Regions from separate parts of the Cupriavidus sp. L7L genome, predicted to be linked through region 3. Evidence: predicted binding sites of a transcription regulator. Region 3 holds the regulator's gene; each other region holds the start of a gene.
What was found. Region 3 encodes sigma-54, which starts transcription at its own class of promoters, with help from an activator protein. Its sites were predicted from a motif close to TGGCANGNAANCTGCTTT; they were not measured.

Region 1 (7,485 bases), 190 kb from region 3:
TTCGACATCCTGTACGGCCAGGGCATTTCCCGCCAGGGCGAGATCATCGACCTGGGCGTGGACGCCAAGATCGTCGAGAAGTCGGGCGCGTGGTACAGCTACAACGGCGACAAGATCGGCCAGGGCAAGGACAACGCGCGCGAATACCTGCGCGAGAACCCGGACATCGCCGAAGAGATCGAGAACAAGGTGCGTGCCGCGCTGGGTGTGGCGCCGACCAACGTCGTGCCGGCCGAAGTGCTGGAAGACTGAGCGCCAGCCCGCCGCTGGAGCAACCGGAAGGGCCGGGGCATCGCCGATGCGCCGGCCTTTTTGTTTAGGCCCACGGTGGAAACTTCACGACCTCAATGGCCACGCGTCCCCCCCTGTCCCTGAAGGCCCGCGCCGTCGGCTACCTGTCGCGCCGCGAGCACAGCCGCGCCGAGCTGGCGCGCAAGCTGGCGCCCCATGCCGAATCGCCGGAACAGCTCGAGCAGTTGCTCGATGCGCTCGAGCGCGAGAACTGGCTGTCCAACCAGCGCTTTGCCGACAGCCTGGTCCATCGCCGCGGCGCCCGCTATGGCGCGGCCAGGGTGATGCAGGAAGCCAAGACCCACAAGCTGGACAGCGAACAGCTGGGCGAACTGCAGGAAAGGCTGCGCGCCACCGAGACCGAGCGGGCCCGCGAGGTCTGGCGCAAGCGTTTCGGCGTGCCGCCGGATACGCCGGAGGCACGTGCGAGGCAGATCCGATTCATGGTGGCGCGGGGATTCTCCCGGGCGGTGGTCAGCAAGATCATCCAGGGCGCTGACGAAGCGTACGGCGACGACGACTGAGCGTCTGTGTGCGGTAGTATCCGCATTCGTCGGTTCATTACCTGCACTGCAGTCAGGGTGTCATTGGCGCGCCGTTGCCCGACAATGCGGCGCGACAGTCGCCGCACAAGGATGTTCCCGGGCAAACCAGCGCGGCATGTTAAACTCCCCGGGTTATTCGGTGCTCCGGCGCCGCCGTTCCCAAGCCCCCAGTATTCCAGCCTGGCCATGCCTCTGTCCCAGCCCGTCAACCGCTCCTTGCGCCATCGCCGTGCCATTACGGCCGAGGCGTACCAGAGAGAGGACGGCCTGTGGGATGTCGAGGTGCGCCTGACCGACACCAAGCCCCGCGACATCGCACTTGCCGGCGACCGTATCCGCCCGGTAGGCCAGCCCCTGCACGACCTGTGGCTGCGCGTCACGATCAACGAGGACATGACGGTGCTGGATGCCGAGGCGTGCTCCGACTGGGTGCCGTACCCGTCGCAGTGCGACACCATCGGCCCGGCCTACCGCAAGCTGATCGGGCTGAACCTGCGCAAGGGCTTCCGCAAGGCCGTGCGCGAGCGCCTGGCCGGCATCAACGGCTGTTCCCACCTGACCGAAGCCGCCGGCGTGCTGCCCAGCACCGCGATCCAGGCGTTTGCCGGCGAAGTCATCAGTATCCGCGACAACGGCGAGGACGATCCGAATCCGGAGCCGCCCTATCAGTTGCACGGCTGCCACGCGCTGCGTTTCGACGGCGAGGTGGTTCGTGAGTTTTACCCGCGCTGGTATGGTCACCAGCCGAGGCCCAAGGCAAGGGCCGAGGCCGCACCTGCCGTCGCAACCGCGCCTCGGGCGCCCGCCGTGGCCAATGGCGACCGCGGTGGTCAAGCCAACGACGACGGCAACGACGCTGTCCCGGCCGACAGGCCAACCGGCACTTCCGGCTGATTCTCAGGATCAGCCAACCAGACGAGAGAGTTCGTCTCCTTTTTCAGATTTCTCCCTTCTACCTTTTACGCCTACCCGAAAGGAAACACGCATGAATATCCATGAGTATCAAGGCAAGGAAATCCTGCGCAAATACAATGTGCCGGTTCCGCGCGGCATCCCCGCGTTCTCGGTTGACGAGGCCCTGAAGGCCGCAGAACAGCTCGGCGGCCCGGTGTGGGTTGTCAAGGCGCAGATCCACGCGGGTGGCCGCGGCAAGGGCGGCGGCGTCAAGGTTGCCAAGAGCATGGACGAGGTCAAGCAATACGCCTCGAACATCCTGGGCATGCAGCTGGTCACGCACCAGACTGGTCCGGAAGGCAAGAAGGTCAACCGCCTGCTGATCGAAGAAGGCGCCGACATCAAGAAGGAACTGTACGTTTCGCTGGTGGTGGACCGCGTGTCGCAGAAGATCGCGCTGATGGCGTCGAGCGAAGGCGGCATGGACATCGAAGAAGTCGCTGCCCACACCCCGGAAAAGATCCACACGCTGATCATCGAGCCGTCGACCGGCCTGACCGACGCTGACGCCGATGACATCGCCCGCAAGATCGGCGTGCCCGACGCGAGCGTGGCGCAAGCCCGCCAGGCACTGCAAGGCCTGTACAAGGCGTTCTACGACACCGACGCTTCGCTGGCCGAAATCAACCCGCTGATCCTGACCGGCGACGGCAAGGTCATCGCGCTGGACGCCAAGTTCAACTTCGACTCGAACGCGCTGTTCCGTCACCCGGAAATCGTCGCCTACCGCGACCTGGATGAAGAAGACGCCAACGAAATCGAAGCCTCGAAGTTCGACCTGGCCTACATCTCGCTGGACGGCAACATCGGCTGCCTGGTGAACGGCGCCGGCCTGGCCATGGCCACCATGGACACCATCAAGCTGTTCGGCGGCGAGCCGGCCAACTTCCTCGACGTGGGCGGCGGTGCCACCACCGAGAAGGTGACCGAAGCCTTCAAGCTGATGCTGAGCAACAAGAACGTGCAGGCCATCCTGGTCAACATCTTCGGCGGCATCATGCGTTGCGACGTGATCGCCGAAGGCGTGATCTCCGCTTCCAAGGCCGTGCACCTGACGGTGCCGCTGGTCGTGCGCATGAAGGGCACCAACGAAGACCTCGGCAAGAAGATGCTGGCCGAGTCGGGCCTGCCCATCATCTCGGCCGACACGATGGAAGAAGCCGCCCAGAAGGTGGTGGCCGCTGCCGCTGGCAAGTAAGCCGTCGCACGAACGCAACCATACGCGAACGCGAGCGGTGCGCTGGCGCTCTTTATTGAGCTCCCGCGCGCGCCGCTCGTAGAAAAGCAAAGGATTACAGCATGTCGATTCTGATCAACAAAGACACCAAGGTCATCACCCAGGGCATCACCGGCAAGACCGGCCAGTTCCACACCCGTGGCTGCCGCGACTACGCCAATGGCAAGAACGCCTTCGTCGCAGGCGTGAACCCCAAGAAGGCAGGCGAAGACTTCGAAGGCATTCCCATCTACGCCAGCGTCAAGGACGCCAAGGCCCAGACCGGCGCGACCGTGTCGGTCATCTACGTGCCGCCCGCAGGCGCCGCTGCCGCGATCTGGGAAGCCGTTGATGCCGACCTGGACCTGGTGGTCTGCATTACCGAAGGCATCCCCGTGCGCGACATGATGGAAGTCAAGGACCGCATGCGCCGCGAGAACAAGAAGACCCTGCTGCTGGGGCCGAACTGCCCGGGCCTGATCACGCCGGACGAAATCAAGATCGGCATCATGCCGGGCCACATCCACAAGAAGGGCCGCATCGGCGTGGTGTCGCGCTCGGGCACCCTGACGTACGAAGCCGTGGGCCAGCTGACCGCGCTGGGCCTGGGCCAGTCGTCGGCTGTCGGCATCGGTGGCGACCCCATCAACGGCCTGAAGCACATCGACGTCATGAAGATGTTCAACGACGATCCGGAAACGGACGCCGTGGTCATGATCGGTGAGATCGGCGGTCCGGACGAAGCCAACGCGGCCAACTGGATCAAGGACAACATGAAGAAGCCGGTGGTTGGCTTCATCGCTGGCGTGACCGCGCCTCCGGGCAAGCGCATGGGCCACGCCGGCGCGCTGATCTCGGGCGGTGCCGACACCGCCCAGGCCAAGCTGGAAATCATGGAAGCCTGCGGTATCAAGGTGACCAAGAACCCGTCGGAGATGGGCCGCCTGCTGAAGGCGATGCTGTAAGGTCTGCTTGCCGTTCCCGCTGGGGCGGGAATGACAGACTAGTGATGCCCCCGCCATCGGCGGGGGCATTGTTTTTGCAGCGGGTGATCCCGGCGCCGTGAAAGCCCCGAAAGATTACAGGATTGAAATGTAATCGAAAGGTTCGTGGGTTAAACAGTCATGTCTGCGCTTTCAGACATCCGAACACCCGTCGGATGACGGGGCGCGCCAGTACATAAAACCGCCACCACATAGAACTCGAGGAGCCTCCCAGTGGAACTGCTGTCTTCCACCACTTTCTGGATTGCGTTGGGATCGATCATCCTGACCAACATCGTCCTGTCCGGCGACAACGCGGTGGTGATCGCGCTCGCCTCGCGCAACCTGCCGCCCGCCCAACAGAAGAAGGCCATCTTCTGGGGCAGCGCCGCCGCCATCATCATGCGCGTGGTGCTGACCGTGGCCGCGGTCAAGCTGCTGAGCCTGCCGTACCTGAAGATCGTCGGCGCCGTGCTGCTGGTCTATATCGGCGTGCAACTGCTGACCGGCGATGACGACGAGGAAGGCCACGACGGCAAGGACAATATCTGGGCCGCCATCCGCACCATCCTGATCGCCGACCTGGTGATGTCGCTCGACAACGTGGTCGCCGTGGCCGCCGCCGCGCAGAAGGGCCCCGAAGGCAGCCAGCTGATGCTGCTGATCATCGGCCTGGGCCTGTCGATCCCGCTGATCGTGTTCGGCAGCACGCTGCTGCTCAAGGTGATGGAGCGCTTCCCGGTCATCATCGTGCTGGGCGCGGCGCTGCTGGGCTACCTGGCTGGCGAGATGCTGGTCAGCGATCCGGTCGATGCGGCCTGGTTCGAAGTCCACGTGCCGCACGCTCACCTGGTATTCGGTGCCGCAGGCGCGATCCTGGTGGTGATCATCGGCAAGCTGCTGAGCCGCCGGCAGGCGCAGACGGCCTGACGGGGTATTGCATCGCAGGGAAGGGCGGCCGGGTGGCCGCCTTTTTTGTTGCTCTCCTGGCAGACGTCCCTGTCGGTGGGATATCCAACTAACTCATGTGAGTGATCGCACATTTTGTCGCTTCGGCAGGTGGTAGCGCCGCCAGGTGACAAAATTTGGCGCATGCGTAGGGCCTTTCCGCTGCCGGGTGACGGAATTTGTCGCTTTTTGCCCCCTACGGACGGGGGATATGGCTGGCACGCTTACTGCTGAATAGGCCCCGCGTCACGAAACCGAAGACGTGCAACGCTTAACCAAAATCTCTTCGAGGGGTCAAATCATGCAACGGGTACAACTGAAGAAACTGGGCCGTCGTGTCCAGAAGGGCTTTACGCTGATCGAACTGATGATCGTGGTGGCGATCATTGGTATCTTGGCGGCGATTGCGATTCCGGCTTATCAGGACTACTTGGTTCGTTCTCGTGTTACTGAAGGCATGGCACTTGCAGCTTCGGCAAAAACTGCGGTCACAGAAAACGCTGCAAGCGGGGTCGCCTTTGCTAGTGGGTGGACCGCTCCTGCCGCTACTCAAAACGTCACCAGTATTGTTATCACTGCTGCTACTGGAGAAATCACGATCACTTATTCCGCACGTGCAGGTGGCGGTACGCTTGTGCTCGTTCCTTCCGCTGCCGCAGCCAATCTCGCAGTCGGCACGGTTCCGGCTGGTGGTTCTGTGACTTGGGAATGCTTCTCCGCGGCCAAGGCCGCGTCAACCCTGCCGGTTCCGGGCCCGGCACCTACGGCAGCGGGCTCACTGGCTGGCAACTTCGCTCCGGCAAGCTGCCGCACGTAATTTTTCAGATCGTGATGGAAAAGCGCCTTCGGGCGCTTTTTCTTTGCCCGGCGCGCACGCTATGATGCGCCTTTCCCCAAACCAGGCGCCTCAATGCCGCCGTCCCGGACAAATCTCCCCGCGGCTGCTCTCATCGCAGCAATCGTCTTCCCGCTGTTAGTCTCCCGGCATACGCTCCCACTCGCGACGTTCTACGGCGAATGGACCGCCGCGTGCTGCGCGCTGGCCCTGGTTGCGTTCCTGTCGCTCCGCAAGCCCGCCACCCCAGCGGCATCTGCGACGATCTTGCTGCCGTGGGTAGCCTTGCTGTTCTTCTGGCTCGCCGCCGTCGGTCTGATGCGCACCGCCCTCGGTCACGCCGATATCACCGGCAGCGCGACCCTCACTGTCCTGTCACTGTTCCTCGGCGCAGCCGTGACATGCGCCGCATGGTCATACCGCCGCAGTCAAGCATCCGAGACGCTCAACGCCGGCGACACCCTGGCCATCGCCTTCCTGATCGCCGGCCTGCTCGGCACCGTCACACAGTGGGTCCAGCTCTTCCATCTCGAGCGCAGCACCTTCGGCCTCGTTTCCACCTACTTCTACGACGACAACCGCCGCCTGTGGGGCAACCTGAACCAGCCCAATCACCAGGCCACCGTGCACGGCCTCGCACTGGTTGCGTCAGTCTGGCTGGCATCGCGCGGCAGGCTGCGTTTCCCGATGTGGCTGGTAGCGGTAGCACTGCTGGAGAGCGGCATCGTGCTATCGGGATCGCGCACCGGCGTGCTGCATGTTGGTCTTGCCGCGCTCTACGCGCTGGTCGCTGCCTGGCTGGCACGCGACACGCCGCGCGAGGCGGATCCGATGCTGCGCACGACCGGACTGCTGGTGGCCGCGGCCGCCATGATCATGATGCTGCTGGTGCTGCAGCCAGCGATCCGCGCCGCCGGCCAGTTGCTCGACTGGCGCCTGTTCGACACCATCGCGCAACTGGAAGCCGAAGACCAGATGTCCGCACGTGGTGCGCTATGGTCGCATGCATTGGCGATGTTCCGCGCGCATCCATGGCTCGGTGTCGGCTGGGGCGAATTCGGCTGGGCGCAATTCACCCAGTTGCCGCAGGTCGGCGTGAAGGTGGAGATGTCCCTGCATGCCCATAACGCTGTGCTGGATCTGCTGGCCAAGACCGGCGTCGCGGGCACGCTCGGCGTCGCGCTGATTCTCGCAGCGTGGCTATGGCGCGTGGTGCGGGCGCGGCTCTGGCAGGCAGAAAACGGCGAGCGCCGTGAAGCGGTGCTGATGCTGACGTGGCTGGCGATGCTCTGCGCGCATTCGATGCTGGAATACCCCCTGCACTACCTGTATTTCTTCCTGCCGTTCTGTTTCCTGCTGGGCTGGCTCGAGCCTGCCGCCGCCGGACCATGGCGCGTCCCGGCCAGTGTGGCGAAGGGTCTCAACGTGGCCTGCATTGCGCTTGCCGTCGCCATCCTGGCGACCATGTGGCAAGACTACCGCCGCGCCGAAGCACGCGAATACGCCGCCAGCGAAACCCGCAACACCTTGCCGATGCCGCGCTTCTGGTTCCGCCAGCATGCGCAGGCCGATGCCGTCGGGCAGGCCGTCATCACGCCGCAGAATGCAGCGCAATTGCTGCCGGGGCATATCGCCGCCGTGCACCTGCTGCCGACTCCCACGATGATCGGGCGCACGGCGTGGCTGCTCGCGCTGACCGGCGATGCCGCGCAG
Region 2 (7,485 bases), on a different contig from region 3:
TACCACCGCTACTGGCTGGCCGAGCACCACAACATGCCCGGCATCGCCAGCGCCGCCACCGCGGTGCTGATCGGCTATGTCGCCAACGGCACGCAGACCATCCGCGTGGGCTCCGGTGGCGTGATGCTGCCCAACCATTCGCCGCTGGTGATCGCCGAGCAGTTCGGCACGCTGGCCTCGCTGTACTCGGGCCGCATCGACCTGGGACTGGGCCGCGCGCCCGGCACCGACCAGGCCACCGCGCGCGCGTTGCGCCGCCATCTGACCAGCGACAGCGCCGATACCTTCCCGCAGGACGTGGAAGAGCTTCAGGCGTATTTCGATGACGTGCGCCCTGGCCAGCGCCTGCGCGCCGTTCCCGGTGCCGGCCTGAAGGTGCCGATCTGGCTGCTGGGCTCGAGCCTGTTCAGCGCGCAGCTGGCCGCGGCCATGGGCCTGCCGTTCGCGTTTGCCTCGCACTTCGCGCCGGGCTTCATGCGCCAGGCGCTCGACCTCTACCGTCGCACCTTCCGGCCCTCTGAAGCGCTGGATCGCCCGTACGTGATGCTCGGCTTCAACGTCTTTGCCGCGGACAGCGCCGATGAGGCGCGCCGCCTGTTCAGCTCGCTGCAGCAGCAGTTCCTGGCACTGGTGCGGGGCACGCCGGGGCAACTGCGCCCGCCGGTGGACGACATCGAGTCGCTGTGGACCGAGAGCGAGGCCGACCATATCCGCCGCTCGCTGGCGTGCTCGGTGGTGGGCGATCCGGACTCGGTGCGCGCCGGCATGCAGCGCTTTGTCGACGACCTGCAGCCGGACGAGCTGATGCTGACCGGCCAGATCTACGACCACCAGGCGCGCCTGCGCTCCTTCGAGATCGCCGCCGGCGCGGCGCGCAGCCTCAAGGCCAACGCCGCACTTTGAGCCATCCGGTATGGCGCACGCCGCACTTGCGGCGTGCGCTGGCCGACGTCTCCTGATTCCTGCCTGCCATTCTGGTTTGCATCTCGCCGACGCGCTCGGATACATTAGAAGGCCGAGACCAGACAGAGGCGTGGCCACCCAGGCACGCGCCCGCACAGTCCGCCCGATTCACCCCCCTCAGCAGGCTCCCGGGGCCGACGGCAGCGACGACCAGGAGACAGCGATGGACCTGCGGCAACGCGAGCACATCGAGACGGTGGTCCAGGCCACCACATACCTAGCCCCGCCCGCCGTGCTGGCGGACCGGATCGCGCACGACGCCATCATCCAGAACTCATGGCGGCGCTGCGTGCACCAGTACGGGCTCGATCCCTCGCGCATGCAGGAAGCGCGCATCCTGCCGCAGCCGCGGCTGCGCGAACACCAGGAACGCATCGACGATTTCGCGCGCATCGCGCGCCACGGCCTGCAGAGCCTGTACGGGCAAGTGGCCGCACTGGGCTACGTGGTGCTGCTGACCGATGCGCAAGGCGTGACGGTCGACTATATCGGCGATGCGCGCACCGATGCCGCACTGCGGCACGCCGGCCTCTACCTCGGCGCGGAATGGAGCGAGAGCGGCGCCGGCACCTGCGCGGTGGGAACGGCGCTGGTCACCGGCCAGGCACTGACGGTGCACCAGGCCGACCATTTCGATGCAACCCATATCCCGCTGACCTGCACCGCCGCGCCGCTGTTCGACACGCACGGCAACCTGCACGCCATCCTCGACATCTCCGCGCTGACCTCGCCGCACGCCAAGGACAGCCAGGGGCTGGCGTTGCAGCTGGTACGCATCTATGCCGCGCATATCGAGAACGCCAACTTCCTGCGCGCGCACCGGCGCGACTGGATCCTGAAGCTGAACGTGGCGCCGGAGTTCGTCGACGTCAATCCCGAATACCTGCTGGCGCTGGATGAGGTCGGCCGCATCGTCGGCCACAACCACCGCGCCCGGCTGATGCTGGAGGGCGAGCTGGGCGGCGCGGCCGGCGCCACCGTGCTCGGCCAGCGGTTCGAAACGCTGTTCGGCGCCCGGCTGGAAGACCTGGGCAACTATGTCTACTCCCGGCCCAGCGAGCAGCGGCTGGTGGCGCTGAACCGCAGCGGCGGGCTGCTATACCTGAGCGTGATGCCACCCGCGCTGCGCTGGCAGGCTCCCGCGAAGGAAGCGCCGGTGGTTATGCCCGAGGCGCTGGCCGCGCTGACCGGCGGTGACGCTGCGCTGCAGCAGCAATTGCAGCGCGCCGCGCGGCTGGTCGATTCGCCGATCAACCTGCTGATCCACGGCGAGACCGGCAGCGGCAAGGAATTCTTCGCCAAGGCCCTGCACCAGGCCAGCGCCCGCCGCGGCGGCCCGTTCATCGCGGTGAACTGCGCGGCGATCCCGGAAACGCTGATCGAGAGCGAGCTGTTCGGCCACCTGCCCAACAGCTTCTCCGGCGCCGGCCCGCGCGGCAAGCGCGGGCTGATCCAGGAAGCGGACGGCGGCACGCTGTTCCTGGACGAGATCGGCGACATGCCGCGCGAGCTCCAGTCGCGGCTGCTGCGCGTGCTGGCCGAAGGCGAGGTGCTGCCGGTCGGCGCCGCGCGGCCGGTGCCGGTGCGGCTGCGCGTCATTTCGGCGACGCACCACAGCCTGGAGCAACTGGTCGCCGAGGGACGCTTCCGCGAAGACCTCTTCTACCGCCTGAACGGCGCCCGTTTTGAACTGCCGCCGCTGCGCGCACGCCACGACCTCGACTGGCTGATGGCCAAGCTGCTGCAGGAAGGCGCCGCCGCACCCGTAACGCTGTCGCCGGCGGCACGCGAGCGGCTGCATCGCCATAGCTGGCCGGGCAACCTGCGCGAGCTGCGCAATGTGCTGGAATACGCGCGCGCCGTCTGCACCGGCGGCTATATCGATGAGCACGACCTGCCCGACGGCCTCGGGATCGCGGCCATCGCCGCTGCGCCGGCACAAGCTGCGCAGGTTGCCGGCGACAGCGCCGCCGCCCCATTCGACCCGCACCAGCTGCCGCCTGAAGGCATGCTGCTGATGCAGTACCTGCGCGCTTCCGGCTGGAACCTGAGCGCGGTCGCGCGCCAGATCGGCATCAGCCGCATGACGCTGTACCGGCGCATGGAGCGTTATGGCATCCAGTCGCCTAACCGGCGCGACGGGGCCGACGATGAAGGCGGCAAGCCCATTCACTGAGCGGTCGCGCGATACGGTTGTCCACCCGCTGTACACCTGTGCTGTGACACCTGTCACAGCGCACCGCCCCGTCTTGCCTTTTCGCCGCGGGTAATCCCTCGGTTTTTGCGCGTTTTTCGCCCTGCGCGCGCTGGCACAGCCATTGCAATTTGCCTGTCACCACAATGACAACAGGAGACAGGCAATGGGGCACGCAACCGGCGCCGGCACGCCACTGGTCGGCATCATCGCCAACCCGATTTCCGCGCGCGATATCCGCCGCGTGATCGCCAACGCCAACAGCCTGCAGCTGGCCGATCGCGTCAATATCGTGCTGCGCCTGCTGTCCGCGCTGGCGGCATGCGGCGTGGGCCGCGTGCTGATGATGCCGGACCGCGAAGGACTGCGCGTCATGCTAGCGCGGCACCTGGCGCGCCGGCAGGGACCCGACTCCGGCCTGCCTGCCGTCGAATACCTCGATATGCCCGTGACCGCGCGCGTCGACGACACGCTGCACGCCGCGCGCGGCATGGCCGACGCCGGCGTGGCCGCCATCATCGTGCTCGGCGGCGACGGCACCCACCGCGCGGTGGTGCGCGAATGCGGCGGGGTTCCCATCGCCGGCCTGTCGACCGGCACCAACAACGCCTACCCCGAGATGCGCGAGCCTACCGTCACCGGCCTCGCCACCGGGCTCTACGCCACCGGGCGCGTCCCCGACAAGCACGCGCTGGCCTCCAACAAGCGGCTCGACATCGTCATCCGCGACGGCGATGGCGGCTTTCGCCGCGACATCGCGCTGGTGGATGCGGTGATCTCGCACGAACACTTCATCGGCGCGCGCGCCTTGTGGAAGACCGACACGCTCGCAGCGGTCTATGTGTCGTTCGCCGATCCGCAGGCCATCGGCCTGTCGGCCATCGCCGGGCTGCTCGAACCGCTGGGCCGGCGCGATCCCGGCGGCCTGGCGATCGAGCTGGCCGCGCCGGGCGAGGGCGAATTCGACCTGCGCGCGCCGATCGCGCCGGGACTGTTGTGCACGGTGCCGGTCGCCGGCTGGCAGCGTCTTGAACACGGCCGCCCGCACCGCGTGCGCCAGCGCAGCGGCATTGTCGCGCTCGACGGCGAACGCGAGCTGGCCTTCGGCCCTGACGACGAAGTCACCGTGACCCTGCATGAACACGCTTTTCGCAGCATCGACGTGGCGGGCTGCATGCGCTATGCCGCGCAGCATCGGCTGATGCGCAGCAGCAACCCGTTGCTTTCCTGCCTTTCCTGAAGTGCAAACCTTGATAGAACGAAGGAGACAGACATGACAGCCAGAGCTTCACAAGCTTCCGCCTTGCTGCCGCTAGACAAGGAGACCCTGCTGACGGTGTACCGGAAGATGCGCACCATCCGCGATTTCGAGGAACGCCTGCACGTGGACTTCGCGCGTGGCGACATCCCGGGCTTCGTCCACCTGTATGCGGGCGAGGAGGCCGCGGGCGTCGGCATCCTGCACCACCTGCACGATGGCGACCGCATCGCCAGCACGCACCGCGGCCACGGCCACTGCATTGCCAAGGGTGTGGATCCGGTGGCGATGATGATGGAGATTTATGGCAAGAAGGGCGGTTCATGCAACGGCAAGGGCGGCTCGATGCATATCGCCGACCTGTCCAAGGGCATGATGGGCGCCAACGGCATCCTGGGCGCGGGTGCGCCGCTGGTCTGCGGCGCCGCGCTGGCGGCCAAGTTCCGCGGCAAGGGCGAGGTCGGCATCACCTTCTGCGGCGACGGCGCTTCCAACCAGGGCACCTTCCTGGAAAGCCTGAACCTGGCCGCGGTGTGGAACCTGCCAGTGATCTTCGTGATCGAGAACAACGGCTATGCCGAGTCGACCTCGCGTGACTATGGCACCGCGGTGGACAGCTACGTCGACCGCGCCGCCGGCTTCGGCATCCCCGGCGTGACTGTCGACGGCACCGACTTCTTCGCCGTGCACGAGGCCGCGGGCGAAGTGATCCGCCGCGCGCGCGAAGGCGGCGGCCCGTCGCTGCTCGAATGCAAGATGGTGCGCTTCTACGGCCATTTCGAGGGCGATGCGCAGACCTATCGCGCCGCCGGCGAACTCGACGATATCCGCGCCAACAAGGACTGCCTGAAGCTGTTCGCCCGCACCGTGACGCAGGCCGGCGTGGTCGCGCGCGAGGAACTCGACACCATCGACCGCGAAGTCGCCGCGCTGATCGAGCACGCCGTGCAGGAAGCCAAGGCCGCGCCGCTGCCCGGCCCGGAAGACCTGCTCACCGACGTCTACGTCAGCTACTGATCGCCTCTCGCCAACCAGACGGCTAACCGAACTATCAGGAGACAAACATGGCTCGCAAACTGAGCATCAAGCTGGCGATCAACGAGGCGATCGACCAGGAAATGACCCGCGACCCCAGCGTCATCATGCTGGGCGAAGACATCGTCGGCGGCGCCGGCGCGGATGGCGAGAAGGACGCCTGGGGCGGCGTGCTGGGCGTGACCAAGGGACTCTATGCCAAGCATGGCGACCGGCTGCTGGATACGCCGTTGTCGGAGTCGGCCTATGTGGGCGCGGCCATCGGCGCCGCGGCCTGTGGCATGCGCCCGATCGCCGAGCTGATGTTCATCGACTTCATGGGCGTGTGCTTCGACCAGATCTTCAACCAGGCGGCCAAGTTCCGCTACATGTTCGGTGGCAAGGCCGAAACCCCGGTGGTGATCCGCGCCATGGTCGGCGCGGGCTTTCGTGCCGCCGCGCAGCACAGCCAGATGCTGACGCCACTGTTCACGCATATCCCCGGGCTCAAGGTGGTATGCCCGTCAACGCCGTATGACACCAAGGGCCTGCTGATCCAGGCGATCCGCGACAACGACCCGGTGATCTTCTGCGAGCACAAGAACCTGTACGGGCTGGAAGGCGAGGTGCCGGAGGGCGCGTACGCGATCCCGTTTGGCGAGGCCAATATCGTGCGCGACGGCAAGGACGTGTCGATCGTCACCTACGGGCTGATGGTGCACCGCGCGCTGGAGGCGGCGGCCACGCTGGCGAAGGAAGGCATCGAAGCGGAAGTGATCGACCTGCGCACGCTGTCGCCGCTGGACATTGACACGGTGCTGGAATCGGTCGAGAACACCGGCCGCCTGGTGGTGGTGGATGAAGCCAGCCCGCGCTGCAATATCGCCACCGATATCTCCGCGCAGGTCGCGCAGCAGGCCTTCGGCGCGCTCAAGGCCGGCATCGAGATGGTGTGCCCGCCGCATACGCCGGTGCCGTTCTCGCCGACGCTGGAAGACCTGTATATCCCCGGCGCCGCGCAGATTGCTGCTGCCGCGCGCAAGACGGTGAAGGGAGGCAAGCAGTGATGGCAAGCGCAGCAATTACCCCGATCGTGATGCCCAAGTGGGGCCTGTCGATGAAGGAAGGCACGGTCAATGCCTGGCTGGTCGACGAGGGCGCCGAGATCAGCGTGGGCATGCCGATCCTCGATGTGGAAACCGACAAGATCGCCAATGCGGTGGAGGCGCCGGATGCCGGCACGCTGCGCCGCAAGGTGGCGCAGGCCGGCGACGTGCTGCCGGTCAAGGCGTTGCTTGGCGTGCTGGCCCCGGCGGAGGTGAGCGATGCGGATATCGACGCGTATGTATCGGCTTATGAAGCGCCCGCGGACGACGGCGACGAGGAAGACGCTGCCGCCGCGTACCAGTTCGCCGAGGTGGACGGCGTCCGCGTCCGCTACGCCCGCAAGGGCAGCGGCGCCGAGACCGTGCTCTTCATCCACGGCTTTGGCGGTGACCTGGACAACTGGCTGTTCAACCTCGATCCCCTTGCCGACGCGTACACGGTCGTGGCACTGGACCTTCCCGGCCATGGACAGTCGTCGCCGCGGCTCGCGGGCACGACGCTGGCGCAGATGGCCGGCTTTGTAGCGCGCTTCATGGACGAGACCGGGATCGACGCGGCGCACCTGGTCGGCCATTCGATGGGCGGCGGCGTGGCGGCGCAGCTCGCCGTGGACTCGCCGCAGCGGGTGTTGTCGGTGGCACTGGTGTCGCCGGTGGGCTTTGGCGAAGCGGTCAACAGCGGCTATACCGAGGGCTTCGTCAATGCGCAGTCGCGGCGAGAGCTGAAGCCGGTGATCGAACTGCTGTTCGCGGATGCCGGGCTGGTCAGCCGGCAGATGCTCGACGACCTGCTGCGCTACAAGCGGCTGGATGGCGTGACCGAAGCGCTGACCTCCCTGGGCCAGGACCTGTTCGCCGGCGGCAGGCAGAAGGAGCAGCCCGGCCAGCGGCTGGCCGGCAGCGGCAAGCGCGTGCTGGTGGTGTGGGGCGGCCAGGACCGCATCATCCCG
Region 3 (7,485 bases):
TCGCGCCCCGTCAGCGGGCGCAGCACCAGGTCGTAATAGGGGTTGGGCAGCGAGCGCACGTCGAACACCATGTCGGCGTCGCTGGGCACGCCGTGCTTGAAGCCGAAGGATTCGAACAGCAGCGTCAGGCGCTCGCTGTCGTTGCGGATCAGCTCCTTGATCCAGCTGCGCAGCGTATTGGTGCGCACATTGCTGGTATCGATGCGGTGCGCGGCCTCGGCCAGCGGGCTCAGCAGCTCGCGCTCCATCTCGATCGCTTCCATCAGCGCGGTGTCGTTGAAGGCGGGCTCGCCGCCGGGGCTTGCCACGCCACCATCGGTGCGGATCGACAGCGGATGGCGCCGGCGCGTCTCGGAGTAGCGTTGCACCAGCGCGTCCGTGCTGGCCGTCAGGAACAGCACCTCGACCTGGTGCTCGCCGGCGAGCGTGCGCACGGTATCGGGCAACTGGTCGAGCGACTCGCGGCTGCGGATGTCGGTGGCAATGCCCAGGTGCGTATAGCCCTGGCTGGAGAGGTAGCGGGCCAGTTCCGGGATGAACTGCGCCGGCAGGTTGTCCACGCAGTAGTACCCCGCATCTTCGAGGACGTTCAGTGCGACGGACTTGCCGGAACCGGAAATGCCGGTGATGAGGATGATGCGCATAGCAACTGAAGCATAGCATCACGTGATGGCCGCGTCATGACAGGGGGATGACTGCGGACCCGGAAACAACGATGGCGAACCTTGCGGTCCGCCATTGCCGTGGTTTGCTTCGGAAGAAGACCTGCTTCAGGCCGACTTCGACAGGCACTCCTTCATGTACGCCTTGTATTCGTCGCCCTTCTTGCCCTTGCCTTCCTTGCTGCAGGCAGCCATCTTTTCCTGCTGGGTCTTGGGCGTGGCGTCCGGCTTGGCCGACAGGCATTGCTTCATAAACGCCTTGCGCTCGTCGCCCTTCTTGTCGCCGGCCTGCGTATTGCAGGTCTTCATCTTTTCCTGCTGCGCGGTGGGCGCCTTGGCGGCGTCCTTTGCCGGGGCGGCCGGTGCCGACGCCGACTGGGCGAAGGCCACGGATGCCAGCAGCGGGGTGACCAGCGCGCACATCGCGATCAGTTTCTTCATGCTCGCTCTCCTTGGTGTGGAAAACATCACGGCCGCACGGTGTCAGGGGCTCGTGGCGGCCTTGGAATGGGCTCGATGCCCATTACAGCACAAAACGGCAGACCGGACGTCGGCGTTGACGGCGGGGGAGGCCGCCGTTGTAAGCAATTGAAAACGCGTGCGCGGGCAATCAGCCCGCTCAGAGCAGGCGGCCCTGGCCGCGCGAGACCGCATCGGCCTGCATCGCGGCGCGCTGGCGGTCCATGAAATCGCGCAGCGTGTCGATGCCGCGCAGGCGCAGGATGGTGTTGCGCACGGCGGCCTCGACCAGCACGGCGAGGTTGCGGCCGGCCGCCACCTGGATCTTGACCATGTGGATCGGCAGGCCCAGCACGTCGAGGTATTGCGAATCGAGCGGCAGGCGCTCGAACTCGCCGTCGTTGCGGCGCACCAGCTGCACCACCAGCTTGATCTTCATCTTCCGCCGCACCGCGGTCTCGCCGAAGATGGTCTTGATGTCGAGCAGGCCAAGGCCGCGCACTTCGAGCAGGTTCTGCAGCAGCGGCGGGCAACGCCCCTCGATGAAGTCCGGCCCCAGCCGCACGAAGTCGACCGCGTCGTCAGCCACCAGGCCGTGGCCGCGCGAAATCAGTTCCAGGCCCAGTTCGCTCTTGCCCAGGCCCGATTCGCCCATGATCAGCACGCCCATGCCGAGGATGTCGAGGAACACTCCGTGCATGGTCACGCGCGGCGCGGAAATGCGCGACAGGTACAGCCGCAGGTGGTCGATCACCGCGGCCGACGACACCGGCGTGGTGAACAGCGGCGTGGAAGAGCGCGTGCAGCGCAGCTCCAGGTCCGGCGGCGGCTCCATGCCGTCGGCCACCACCAGGAAAGGCGGCTCCAGCAGGATCAGCTCGCCCATCTGGCGCTTGCGGATATCGTCGTCCAGCCGCTGGTAGTAGGTGATCTCGGGCTTGCCGAGCACCTGGATGCGGTTGGGGTGGATCAGGTTCAGGTGGCCCACCAGGTCCGCGGCCGAGGTGGCTTCGCGGGCGAATTCCACGTCGAAGGCGCGGTCCGCACCTTCCAGGCCGGCGACCCATGAGAGTTTGAGGTCGGCTGCGTTGTCGTCGAAGATGGACTGGGAGGTGACGCCGGTGAGTTCCATGCGGGTATGACGTGTGGGGCGGTGTGCCAGGCGCTGTGCCTGTCCGGTCTGTGCCGGCCCGTTCAGGTCAATCGGTGAATCAGGGATGCCATTCGGTCAGCAACTGGTGCACGGCTTCGGAAGTGGGCAACGTCGCCAGTCCTTCGCGCATGTCGCGATCCGACAGCAGCTGCGCGATCTCGGACAGGATTTCCAGGTGCTGCTGCGTGGCCTGTTCCGGCACCAGCAGGAAAATCAGCAGCGATACCGGCTTGCCGTCGGGCGATTCGAACGGAATCGGTTCGGCCAGGCGCATGAAGGCGGCCAGCGGCTGCTTGAGCCCCTTGATGCGGCCGTGAGGGATCGCCACGCCGGCGCCAAGTCCGGTGGAGCCCAGTGACTCGCGCGCAAACAGGTTGTCCGTCACGGTGGCGCGCGCCACGCCATGGTTGTTCTCGAAGAGGAGCCCGGCCTGCTCGAACACACGCTTCTTGCTGGTGACGCTGACGTCGAGGGTGATGTTGCCGGGTGGCAGCAATTTGGCCAAACGATTCATGGGCGATGCGCAGGAGTTCAGTTAGCGGGCGGTTCCGCCGTTCCGCCGGGCAGTGTGTGGCTCAGGGGCAGCCGGTCGCCGGCAACGCCGAGGCGTCCGGCCATTATAGAGCAGCAGCCTCCCTGTGATTGTGCAGCGCAGCGCCGCCCGGTTGGCGTCCGCACCTTAACCGGGCGCGGGCAGGATGCGGCCCTGCATGTATGGCGCAGCATACACCCTGCCGCGGCCGTTGCGAACACTCCGTCTCAAACGGGTGACAGGCCCTTTGCGCAGGCGCCACAGCGCCGCAGGCGCAAAAAAGCCGCGCTACGCGCGGCTTGCCTGTTCAGTTTTGATTCAGCGGCCCTCTGCGGGGCCACCGGGCACGCTCATTGCTGCATCTGCGCTGCGGCCATCTGGTACTTGACCGCTTCGCGGTCGTGGCCTTGCACGCGGTCCTTGTAGCGCAGTACCTGACGGTCCAGCTTGTCGACTAGTGCGTCGATCGCTGCATACAGGTCTTCATGATGCGCTTCAACGAAGATGTCCTTGCCCCTGAGATGTAGATTGATTTCCGCATATTGCCGCCTGTCCTTTTCCTTGTGATTGTCGACAGAGAGCAGCACGCTAACGCCAATGACCTGATCGAAATGCCTGACGATTCGCTCCAGCTTCGTTTCCACGTACTCACGCAACGGCGGCGTGATGTCAAGGTGGTGTCCACTGATCTTGAAGTTCATAGCGCTTCTCCTTCTGAAAGAGCCTCACCAGGCAGGCGGTGGGCTCGGCTACAAAGACTTGCGGAGATTCACTGCGGGGATCTTCAGGGCTTCGCGATATTTGGCTACGGTGCGTCGTGCGACAACGAAGCCTTGCTCACCCAGCAGTTCGGCGATGCGACTGTCGGAAAGGGGATTCCTCGGGTCTTCGGCTCCTATCAGTTGCTTGATCAAGGCGCGGATGGCCGTTGATGAAGCCGCGCCACCGGTCTCGGTGGACACGTGGCTGCCGAAGAAGTACTTCAGTTCGAAAGTACCCATCGGCGTTGCCATGTATTTATTGGTCGTCACCCGGGAGATGGTTGACTCGTGTAATCCCAGTGTATCGGCAATCTCCCGCAAAACCAAGGGGCGCATGGCGATTTCGCCGTGCGTGAAAAAGTTCTTTTGACGCTCGACAATGGCCTGCGAGACACGCAGGATCGTGTCGAACCTTTGCTGGATATTCTTGATCAGCCAGCGCGCTTCCTGCAGTTTCTGCTGCAGGCCTGCGGTACCCGACTCGCCCTTGGCGCCGCGCAGGATCTGCGCGTACATGTCATTGATGCGCAGCCGCGGCATCACATCCGGATTGAGCTGCGCGATCCAGCCGCTGCCGCTCTTGCGCACGAACACATCGGGCACGACGAAGTCGGCTTCGGGGCGGCTGTATGCGTGGCCCGGGTAGGGTGCCAGCGAGCGGATCAGTTCATGCGCGGCCTTGAGTGCAGGCTCGTCTACCTGCAGCGCTTTTTTCAGGCGCGTGTAGTCGCGCACGGCCAGCAGCTCGAGGTGGTTATGCACGATGTTCAGCGCCAGCTCGCGCTGCGGATGCTGCAGCCGGCGCAATTGCAGGCCCAGGCACTCGGCCGCGTTGCGCGCGCCGACGCCCGGCGGGTCGAAGCTCTGCAGCAGCGTCAGCATCGCCTGTACTTCCTCGATCTCGAATTCGAGTTCTTCGGGCAGTTCGGCGCAGATCTCTTCGAGCGTCGCGCTCAGGTAGCCGTCGTCGTCGAGCGATTCGATCAGGAAGATGGCCAGGCCCTTGTCGCGCACCGAGATCTTCAGCGGCGTGAGCTGTTCCATCAGGTATTCGCGCAGCGTGGGCTCGGCCTCACGCAGCTGCATCGGCGTCTTCTCGTCTTCGTCGCCTTGCGGGCGGCGCGCGAAATCGTCGAGGCTCCAGTCGCCGCCATAGTCGTCGCCGCTGTTGCTGTCGCCGTAGCTGTCGTCATCGCCCGCGCCCTCGGCGCGCGCCTCGCCGTTGCCTTGCGGTTCGGCCGGTGCCGGCGCGGGCGCGCTCTGCAGGTTGACCGAGCCATCGGCGGCCACGCGCAGCGGGCTTTCGATCCAGTCGTTCTCGCGTTCGAGCAGGGGGTTTTCCGTGAGCGCCTGTTCGACTTCCTGCTGCAATTCCAGCGTCGAAAGCTGCAACAGCCTGATCGACTGCTGCAGTTGCGGCGTCAGTGCCAGGTGCTGGGAGAGGCGGAGCTGTAGCGACGGTTTCATGCGACCTATTTTATGCGCATCTTTCCGTTGTTGGAACGGAAATTGCTATCGATGTCGCGGCTTGATCGACGCCGGCAGTGGGCTGTCCCACATGCAGATGATGGGGGTGAAACCAGGCAGAATCAATGGCCTGCCGCCGCGGGCAGGCCAGTACATCACATGCGGAAGTTTTCGCCCAGGTAGACGCGCCGCACCGATTCGTTGGCGATGATCTCTTCGGGCCGCCCGGCGGCAAGCACGGTGCCTTCGCTGATGATGTACGCGTGGTCGCAGATGCCAAGCGTCTCGCGCACGTTGTGGTCGGTGATCAGCACGCCGATGTTGCGCGCCTTCAGGAAGCTGACGATGCGCTGGATCTCGCCCACTGCGATCGGGTCCACGCCGGCGAACGGTTCATCCAGCAGGATGAAGCGCGGCGACGATGCCAGCGCGCGCGCGATTTCCACGCGGCGGCGTTCGCCGCCCGACAGCGACAGCGCCGGGTTGTTGCGCAGGTGCGCGATCTGCAGGTCGTCGAGCAGCGCGTCGAGCCTGCGGTCGATCTCGGCCCTGGCCAGCGGCTTGCCGTTTTCCACCTGCAGCTCGAGCACGGCGCGGATGTTTTCCTCGACGTTGAGCTTGCGGAAGACCGATGCTTCCTGCGGCAGGTAGGACAGGCCCATGCGCGCGCGTTCGTGGATCGGCAGGCCGCTGATGTGGTCGCCGTCGAGCACGATATCGCCCTCGTCCAGGTTCACCAGCCCCACGATCATGTAGAACGAGGTGGTCTTGCCCGCGCCGTTGGGGCCGAGCAGGCCAACCACTTCGCCGCTCTTCACGTCCAGCGAGACATCCTTGACCACCGTGCGCGAGCCATAGCGCTTCTTCAGGTGGCGCACGACCAGCGTGCTGCCGCCTTCGAGGACGGCCGTGGCTTGGACGGAAGGCTTTTCGGCGATGGTGGCGGTATCGGTCATTGGCAGTCTGGCGTTCAGCGTTTCAGGCGGGGAGGCGGTCCTTGCAAGGCATCGGTCCCCGCGAGGCGTCAGGGTTTGTTGGCGGGCGCGGGCGCCGGCTTCAGGTCCAGCGGCGAGCCGCTGCCCGAACCCTGCGCATTCGGGTTCTGCCGCGGCGACAGCACCGCGCGCACGCGGCCCGACGGATTGGCGGCCGAGGTGTTGTCGCTGCCGCCGGCAGCGGTGTAAAACTCCTTGCGGCTGTCGTAGGTCAGCACCGCGCCGCGGATCTCGTCGAGCATCTTGGCGCCCTGCAGGCGCGCCATGCGCGCGTTGCCGATCAGCTTGGACAGCTCCTGCTTGCCGTCGTATTCGATGCGGTCGCCCCAGCCGTCGATGTATTCGTCGACGCCCTCGCGCTTCTGCCGGATATAGGCCTGCTTGCCAGCCTTGGCGGTGGCCACCGCGAACTGGTAGCCCTCGGGGTCGGTGCGCAGCTCGGCCGCATCCGACTTCAGGATCATCGTGCCCTTGGTCAGCACCACGTTGCCGGTCAGCGTATAGATCTGCTTGACGTCGTCGTAGCTGGCGTTGTCGGCCTCGAGCACCATCGGCTTGTCGCGGTCCGCGCGCTCGGCCAGCGCGGGCTGGGCCAGCAGCAGGCCGATGGCCATGGCCGTGGCGAGCAGGGCCGGGGCGGCGTGTCGACGGGACGAAGTCGTCAGGGATGCAGTCATGTTGGCAGCGGTGGCTAGAGGGCGTGGTGGTGCGGGTTAGGCCGGGTTATGCGGGTTATGCGGGTCTTGCGGGGCAGGCAGGGCGCGCAGCGTTATTGCCGTTGCGCGGCGGCCGGCCGCGCGGGCCGGGTCAGCGTCCCGGCGTACGGCCCGGAGACGGCCCGGTGACGATGGTGCCGCGTACGTTGCCGAGCAATTGTACTTCGCGGGTGACGTTGTTGAAGATCAGCCCGTTCGCGGTCATCACCGAGGGTCCGCGCGTCAGCTTTACCGGCTTGTCGGTCTTGACGATGTCGTCATTGACCAGCAACTGGAAATAGCTCGACACGGCGGTCAGCTGCGGATCCTTGGAGGCGTCGGCGCCCTGCTGGCGCAGCACATGGCCGTTGCCGTACAGGTCGATCACCGAGCCTTCGGCGTTCATGCGGCCAAGGTCGGCCCGTGCCGTCACCGGCGGACGGTCCGGTTCATAGGCGCGCAGCGCGGGGCGCGTGACCTCGTAGGTCTGGTCGTCCTCGAAGTGGACCATGCGTTCGCCGGTGAAGCGGATCTTGGTGCTGCCGTCCTGCGCCAGTTCCGTGGCCGAAAAACGGTCCATGAAATAGTCCGGCTCGTGCTTCTTGGTCGCCTGCGTGTCCTGGCTTTCCTTGGGCGAGTTGATCTGCACCAGCCAGAAGGTGCTGCCGGCGACGAAGGCCATCAGCAGCAGCGGCAGCAGGCGCATGACGATGCCGCTGAGGGAGGCGATGAGTGCCTGCATGGTGTGCTTGTTGGTGTGC
Region 4 (7,485 bases), on a different contig from region 3:
CGCTGCTGCGCGCCAGCGTGGCGGCAGTCAGCATGTCCCAGGTGCGGCCGCTGTTGGACACCAGCACCGCCACGTCGCCGGCGCCGAGCAGCGCGGCGGACATGCTGAAGACATGCGGGTCGGAATAGGCGACGGTCGGGATGCCGAGACGGAAGAACTTGTGCTGGATGTCGAGCGCGACGATGCCGGAATTGCCGCAGCCGTAGAACTCGATGCGGCGGGCGCGCGCCAGCAGGTGGATGCCGTGTTCGATCTGGTCGGCCGACAGCGCGTTGCGCACGCTCATCAGCGTGGCGATGGTGCGGTCGAACACCTTGCCGGCGATGTCGGCGGGGCGGTCGTGGGCGTCCACATCCTGGTGCACGAATGGCATGCCGCCGCCGACGTTCTGCGCGAACTGCAGCTTGAACTCGCGGAAGCCGTCGTAGCCCAGTGCGGCGCAGAACCGTGCGATGGTGGGCTGCGACACGCCTGCGCGCTCGGCCAGTTCGGGCATCGACAGGCGGATCACGGCGGCGCCGTGCTCGGCGACGTAGTCCGCCAGTCGGCGTTCGGAGGGGCGGAGCGTGTCGTAGACGGCAAGGATTCGGTCGCGCATGGCGGCGGGCGGATATCAGGTTGTTCGGGATTCTCTAATGTAGAGATTCTACATCCGTTGGCGAGGCATCGTGCCCGAAATCGTGCCCGCCTGGCTGTCAGGGTTTGCCCGTGATGTGGGAAAACAAGCAAGATTGAGCGCCATTGTGATGCATGATCCAGTCGACGGCGGCATTGCTATCGGTAATAATGTAGAAAATCTACATGCGATCGCGCCGCTTTGGTGCTACGCCCCGACAAAAGGAACGCCTCCGCCATGCCCATCGCCGTCCATGCCGAGCTGTTGGCCGTCACCGAACGCATCGTTGCCCGCAGCCGCGCCAGCCGTGCCGCCTACCTTGCACGCTGCGAGCGTGCGCAAGCCGAGCTGGGACCGCTGCGCGGCATGTCCTGCGCCAACCTGGCGCACGGCTTCGCCGCACTGCCAGCCAACGACAAGCTGAAGCTGCGCGTCGACCATGCGCCCAATCTCGGCATCGTCACCGCGTACAACGACATGCTGTCGGCGCACCAGCCCTATGAGCGCTACCCCGGCGTCATCCGCGAAGCCGCGCGCGCGGTCGGGGCCGTGGCGCAGGTGGCGGGCGGCGTGCCGGCGATGTGCGATGGCATCACGCAGGGCAACGCCGGCATGGAGCTGTCGCTGTTCTCGCGCGATGCGATTGCCATGGGCACGGCCATCGCGTTGTCGCACAACACCTTCGATGCGGCGCTGATGCTGGGCGTGTGCGACAAGATCGTGCCGGGCCTGCTGATGGGCGCGCTGCAGTTCGGCCACCTGCCGGTAGTGTTCGTGCCGGCGGGCCCGATGGCCACCGGCCTGTCCAACAAGGAGAAGGCGCGCGTGCGCCAGCTTTACGCCACCGGCCAGGTTGGCCGCGATGCGCTGCTCGAGGCCGAATGCCAGGCCTACCACGGGGCCGGCACCTGCACCTTCTATGGCACCGCCAACAGCAACCAGTTCCTGATGGAGATCATGGGCCTGCACCTGCCCGGCGCGGCCTTCGTCCACCCGGACAGCGGCCTGCGCGATGCGCTGACGGCCGCGGCGGCGCAGCGCGCGATTGCGCTGAGTGCGCGCGGCAGCGACTACCTGCCGCTGGCGCGCATCGTCGACGAGCGCGCCGTGGCCAACGCCATGGTCGGCCTGCTGGCGACAGGCGGCTCGACCAACCACACCATCCACCTGGTGGCCATGGCGCGCGCCGCCGGCATCATCATCGACTGGGACGACTTCGACCGACTGTCGCGCATCACGCCGCTGCTGGCGCGGGTGTACCCGAACGGCTCCGCCGACGTGAACCACTTCCATGCCGCCGGCGGGGCCGGGCTGATTATCCGCGAGCTGCTGCAGGCCGGGCTGCTGCATGAGGACGTGCAGACCGTCGCGGGCCCGGGCCTGGCGCGCTACACGCAGGAGCCGGTGATGCGCGATGGCGTGCTGCAATGGCGCGAGGGGGCGACGGCAAGCGGCGACGCCCAGGTCGTTGCCAGCGCCGCGGCGCCGTTCTCGCCCGAAGGCGGGCTGCGGCTGATGCAGGGCAACCTGGGCCGCGGTGTGATCAAGGTCTCGGCCGTGGCGCCCGAGCATCGCGTGGTTGAGGCGCCGGTGCGCGTCTTCGATGCGCAGGAAGCGCTGCAGGCCGCGTTCGACGCCGGCGAACTGAATGGCGACCTGGTCGCCGTGGTCCGCTTCCAGGGGCCGAACGCCAACGGCATGCCCGAGCTGCACCGCCTGACGCCGGTGCTGGGCGCGCTGCAGGACGCCGGCCACAAGGTGGCGCTGGTGACCGACGGGCGCATGTCGGGCGCGTCGGGCAAGGTGCCTGCGGTGATCCACGTCGGCCCTGAGGCACTGGCCGGCGGCGCGCTGGCCCGCGTGCGCGACGGCGACCGCATCCGCGTCGACGCGGTCGCCGGCGTGCTGCAATGGCTGGGCGACGAGGGCGAGTTCGCGGCGCGCGAGCCGGCGCCGGCCCCGGCCGACGATTTTGCCCGGTTCAGCCTCGGGCGCGGCCTGTTTGGCTCGTTCCGGCGCCATGCGCGCATCGCGGAAGAGGGGGGCAGCGCACTCGACCTGTCCGAAGCGGATGCCGGCGCCGCGCCAGGCGCATCCGCCGCTGCCGTGGCGGCGCAAACCGTCGCACAATAGCCTTGCGCACCTGCCTCACGACAGCAAGACGATACCAAGACCGACGGAGCAGACATGATCTATATCCTGATGGGCGTTTCCGGCAGCGGCAAGACCACGGTCGGCCAGCTGCTGGCGCAGCGCCTGGGCTGCGGCTTCCATGATGCGGACGAATTCCACAGCGAGGCCAACAAGGCCAAGATGCACGCGGGCATCCCGCTGACCGACGAAGACCGCTGGCCCTGGCTGGCGGCGATGCGCGCCGCCATCGACACGGCGCGCGCCGAAGGCCGGACCCACGTGTTCACTTGCTCGGCCCTGCGCCAGGCGTACCGCGACCGGCTCACGCCGCCAGACGGCGGCGTGACCTTCGTCCACATGAAGGGCGATGCCGCACTGATCGCCGGGCGCCTGTCCGCCCGCACCGACCACTTCTTCAATCCCGAGCTGCTGCAGAGCCAGTTCGATACGCTGGAAGCGCCGCGCGACGCGCTGGAGCTCGATATCCGCCAGTCGCCCGAAGTCCTGGTGGACACCATCCTGCAGGCTTCCGCTCGCTGAGCCTTTCGCCCGCGATCCACCGCGCCATCGCATGACGGCCGCCAGCCTCGCCGGCGGCCGTTTTTGCGTGCGCTGGCAGACATCTTGCTAGCTCACTTTCCGTGCCGGCCAGGATTCGCCAGCTTGCGGCTTTCGCCGGTACAGGTATGCTGAAAGGGCCAGTGACTCGACAGTATCGCCGCGCCAATGCCATCGGAGACCCTCCCGGGCCCCGGGGCAATAACGCGGCGGGCTTGTGGCAGGACAGCCAGGTCAAACCAGGGCGGCCGGATGCGGGGCAGTGGCAGCACCCGACGCCCACTACATGGAGGAACGGCCATCATGGCAGGGCGGTTTTTCGACGAGATGCTGGACTGGCGCGCCGACGGGGCGCCCACGGTCATCCAGGCAGGGCAGGCATTGCCCGACGGGGCGGTACGCCCGCATTACCGGCATTTCGCTGACTGGCTGGCGCGGCAGTCCGGCGGCACCATGGACAACAAGCGGGCCGAGGCGGACCTGATCTTCCGGCGCGTGGGCATTACCTTTGCCGTCTATGGCGACAAGGACGAAGCCAACAGCGGCACCGAGCGCACCATCCCGTTCGACGTGATCCCGCGCATCTTCCCGGCCAGCGAATGGGCGCTGCTGGAAAAAGGCCTGCGCCAGCGCGTGGCTGCGCTGAACCGGTTCATCCACGACATCTACCACGGCCAGGACATCATCCGGGCCGGCGTGATCCCGCCCGATCAGATCTACAACAACGCCCAGTACCGACCCGAGATGCTCGGCGTCACCGTGCCGCACGACATCTATGCGCACGTGGCCGGCATCGACGTGGTGCGTGCCGGCGAGGGCGAGTTCTACGTGCTGGAAGACAACCTGCGCGTGCCCTCCGGCGTGTCGTACATGCTGGAAAACCGCAAGATGATGATGCGGCTGTTCCCGGACCTGTTCGCACGCAACCGCGTCGCGCCGGTGGCGCACTATCCCGACCTGCTGCTCGACATGCTGCGCGGCGTATCGCCGCAGGCGATCGCCGATCCCACGGTGGTGGTGCTGACTCCGGGCATGTATAACTCGGCGTACTTCGAGCACGCCTTCCTGGCGCAGCAGATGGGCGTTGAACTGGTCGAAGGCAGCGACCTGTTCGTCGAGGACGACCACCTGTTCATGCGCACCACGCAGGGGCCGCAGCGCATCGACGTGATCTACCGGCGCGTCGACGACGACTTCCTCGACCCGCTGGTGTTCCGGCACGATTCCGCGCTTGGCGCGGCCGGGCTGCTGTCGGTCTACCGTGCCGGCAACGTGACCATCTGCAATGCGATCGGCACCGGCGTGGCGGACGACAAGTCGATCTATCCGTACGTGCCCGACATGATCCGCTTCTACCTCGGCGAAGAGGTCATCCTCAACAACGTACCCACCTACATGTGCCGGCGTCCCGACGACCTGCAGTACGTGCTCGACCATATGCAAGAGCTGGTGGTCAAGGAAACCCACGGCGCCGGCGGCTACGGCATGCTGGTGGGTCCGGCCGCGACGCGCGCCGAGATCGATGCCTTCCGCGAGGTGGTCAAGGCCAGGCCCGAGCAGTACATCGCGCAGCCGACGCTGGCGCTGTCGACCTGCCCGACCTATGTGGAGTCGGGCATCGCCCCGCGCCATATCGACCTGCGCCCGTTCGTGCTGTCGGGCAAGGAGGTGCGCATGGTGCCCGGCGGGCTCACGCGCGTGGCGCTGCGCGAGGGCTCGCTGGTGGTCAATTCCTCGCAAGGGGGCGGCACCAAGGACACCTGGGTGCTCGAACGATGACGACGACAGCCCCTCACGCGATCAAGACCGCGAGCAACACCGCGATCAACACCGCCGCTGCCATGCCAGGAGAGCCCACATGCTGAGCCGTACCGCCGACCACCTGTTCTGGATGGCCCGCTACACCGAGCGCGCGGAAAACACCGCACGGATGCTCGACGTCAACTACCAGACCTCGCTGTTGCCGCAGTCGGCCGAGGTGGCCGAGCAGGGCTGGTGGGCGATGCTCGATATCTCGGAGCTGACGCAGGCCTTCGACCACAAGTATGGCCTGCTGTCGCGCGACGACGTGATCGACTTCATGGTGCGCGACATGACCAATGTGTCGTCGATCATGAGTTGCCTGCGCGCGGCACGCGAGAACGCGCGCGCGGTGCGCGGCTCGCTGACCACCGAAGTCTGGGAAACCGTCAACACGACCTGGCTCGACGTGCAGCGCATGATCGCCGACGGCGTACTCAGGGAAGACCCGTCGAGCTTCTTCGAATGGGTCAAGTTCCGTTCGCACCTGGCGCGCGGCGTGCAGTTCGGCACCATGCTCAAGGACGATGCCTTTCACTTCATGCGGCTGGGCACCTTCCTGGAGCGCGCCGACAATACCGCGCGGATCCTCGACGTCAAGTTCCAGGCCTCGGGCAGTGACGACAGCGATCCCAACCGCGAGCAGAACGACTTCTACCACTGGGCTGCGGTGCTGCGCTCGGTGTCCGGCTTCGAGGTCTACCGCAAGGTGTATCGCGCGGTGGTCACGCCACAGCGCGTGGCCGAACTGCTGGTGCTGCGCCCCGACATGCCGCGCTCGCTGGTGTCGAGCATGGACGAGGTGGTGACGATCCTGGCCATGGTGCGCAACCAGCAGTCGGCGGAGACCGAGCGGCAGGCTGGTAAACTCCACGCCGACCTCAAATACGCGCGCATCGACGACATCTTTGCCGTCGGCCTGCATGCGTACCTGACCAGCTTCCTGGAGCGCATCGGCGATCTCGGCAATGGCATCAGCCGGGACTTCCTGGTACCGCTGCAGGCGGCCTGACATGGGCGCGCCGGCAACGCCCATGTGCTGCCGCCGCCGCGCCGCGCCCTGATACCGTGAAATACAAGATCCACCACCATACTGTCTACCGCTATGCCGAGCCGGTGCGCCGCAGCGTGCACGAACTGCGGCTCGAGCCGCGCTCGGGCCCGCTGCAGACCGTGCACAGCTGGCAGCTGAGCACGCCGGGCAACCCGTCGGCGGCGTGCGACGGCTTCGGTAACATCGTGCACAACTTCACCGTGGCGGGCCCGGCGGACACCATTGCCATCGAAGCCAGCGGCGAAGTGGAAGTGCTGCCTCCGCATGGCGACCTCGACCGCGACGGCCACCATGCCTTCTGCGATGCGCCGCCGGCCGGCGAATCGCGCGTGTCGCCGCTGTACTTCCTCGGCAGCACGCCGCTGACCACGGCGCCGCGCGAGATGCAGGCCTTCGCCGCGCCTTTCCTGGCCTCGGGCCATGAAATTCCCGCGTTGCTGGCGCTGGCCCAGGCCATCGGCGAACGCGTCCGCTACAAGCCCAATACCACCGATGTCGGGACTTCAGCCGCCGAGGCGTTCGGCCTGGGCAGCGGCGTGTGCCAGGATCAGGCGCAAGTGATGGTGGCGGCGTGCCGCGCGCTCGGTGTGCCGGCGCGCTATGTGAGCGGCTACTTCTACGATCCCGCCGCCACCGAACTGGCCAGCCATGCATGGGCCGACGTTTGTCTGGATCCCCAGCGCGAGATCTGGTGCAGCATCGACATCACCCACGGCTGCCTCACCGACGAGCGCCATGTCCGCCTCGCCGTGGGGCGCGACTACCAGTCTGCCGCACCGGTCCGGGGCATCCTGGAGGGCGGTGCCGGCGAGACGCTCGAGGTCAATGTCGTGATCACGCCGCTTGTCGATCCGGTCTAGCTTCGGCCGCGCCAATTAGGTGCCACATTCCAGAACCGGCACCGAGACACGGCAGCGGCGCTAGAATCCGTTAATGCAGCCCTCCGGCCGGCCACTCCCGGCCGTCCGACAAGAACACCAGAACAAGACCATGACGTACTGTGTAGCCATGCGGCTGGATGCCGGCCTGGTATTCCTGTCCGATTCCCGCACCAACGCCGGGGTGGACGCCATCTCGACGGCACGCAAGATGACCGTGTTCGAAGAGCCAGGCGACCGCGTGATGGTGCTGATGACCGCGGGCAACCTCGCCATCAGCCAGTCGGTGCGCCAGATCCTGGCGGAGAACCACGACGACAAGCGCTCGTTGTGGAACGCGCGGGACATGTTCGAAGCCGCGTCCATCGTCGGTGACGCGGTGCGCCAGGTGCACAAGCGCGACGCGCATGCGCTGCGCGATGCCGGCATCGAATTCAACGTCAGCC

Region 1: E1J61_RS09345 (pilin) is a predicted target of sigma-54. The motif match lies at 5,154-5,171, and genes of this name have one in related genera.
Region 2: E1J61_RS27290 (ATP-NAD kinase family protein) is a predicted target of sigma-54. The motif match lies at 3,271-3,288, and genes of this name have one in related genera.
Region 4: E1J61_RS30035 (circularly permuted type 2 ATP-grasp protein) is a predicted target of sigma-54. The motif match lies at 3,363-3,380, and genes of this name have one in related genera.

What each region holds. Positions count from the first base shown of each region.
Region 1 is NZ_SMNY01000009.1:298,245-305,729, forward strand. It holds gene recA (recombinase RecA) at 1-252, shown strand, start outside; gene recX (recombination regulator RecX) at 348-815, shown strand; gene E1J61_RS09325 (DUF2889 domain-containing protein) at 1,023-1,730, shown strand; gene sucC (ADP-forming succinate--CoA ligase subunit beta) at 1,822-2,988, shown strand; gene sucD (succinate--CoA ligase subunit alpha) at 3,090-3,971, shown strand; gene E1J61_RS09340 (TerC family protein) at 4,224-4,919, shown strand; gene E1J61_RS09345 (pilin) at 5,239-5,754, shown strand; gene E1J61_RS09350 (PglL family O-oligosaccharyltransferase) at 5,848-7,485, shown strand, end outside.
Region 2 is NZ_SMNY01000033.1:4,414-11,898, reverse strand. It holds gene E1J61_RS27300 (LLM class flavin-dependent oxidoreductase) at 1-903, shown strand, start outside; gene E1J61_RS27295 (sigma-54-dependent Fis family transcriptional regulator) at 1,127-3,139, shown strand; gene E1J61_RS27290 (ATP-NAD kinase family protein) at 3,324-4,397, shown strand; gene E1J61_RS27285 (thiamine pyrophosphate-dependent dehydrogenase E1 component subunit alpha) at 4,431-5,432, shown strand; gene E1J61_RS27280 (alpha-ketoacid dehydrogenase subunit beta) at 5,480-6,496, shown strand; gene E1J61_RS27275 (acetoin dehydrogenase dihydrolipoyllysine-residue acetyltransferase subunit) at 6,496-7,485, shown strand, end outside.
Region 3 is NZ_SMNY01000009.1:109,965-117,449, forward strand. It holds gene rapZ (RNase adapter RapZ) at 1-644, opposite strand, end outside; gene E1J61_RS08455 (PsiF family protein) at 771-1,103, opposite strand; gene hprK (HPr(Ser) kinase/phosphatase) at 1,282-2,253, opposite strand; gene ptsN (PTS IIA-like nitrogen regulatory protein PtsN) at 2,333-2,788, opposite strand; gene hpf (ribosome hibernation-promoting factor, HPF/YfiA family) at 3,157-3,507, opposite strand; gene E1J61_RS08475 (RNA polymerase factor sigma-54) at 3,556-5,034, opposite strand; gene lptB (LPS export ABC transporter ATP-binding protein) at 5,190-5,990, opposite strand; gene lptA (lipopolysaccharide transport periplasmic protein LptA) at 6,059-6,706, opposite strand; gene lptC (LPS export ABC transporter periplasmic protein LptC) at 6,837-7,466, opposite strand.
Region 4 is NZ_SMNY01000040.1:135,239-142,723, reverse strand. It holds gene E1J61_RS30050 (MurR/RpiR family transcriptional regulator) at 1-598, opposite strand, end outside; gene edd (phosphogluconate dehydratase) at 854-2,749, shown strand; gene E1J61_RS30040 (gluconokinase) at 2,804-3,289, shown strand; gene E1J61_RS30035 (circularly permuted type 2 ATP-grasp protein) at 3,611-5,086, shown strand; gene E1J61_RS30030 (alpha-E domain-containing protein) at 5,166-6,119, shown strand; gene E1J61_RS30025 (transglutaminase family protein) at 6,176-7,021, shown strand; gene E1J61_RS30020 (peptidase) at 7,152-7,485, shown strand, end outside.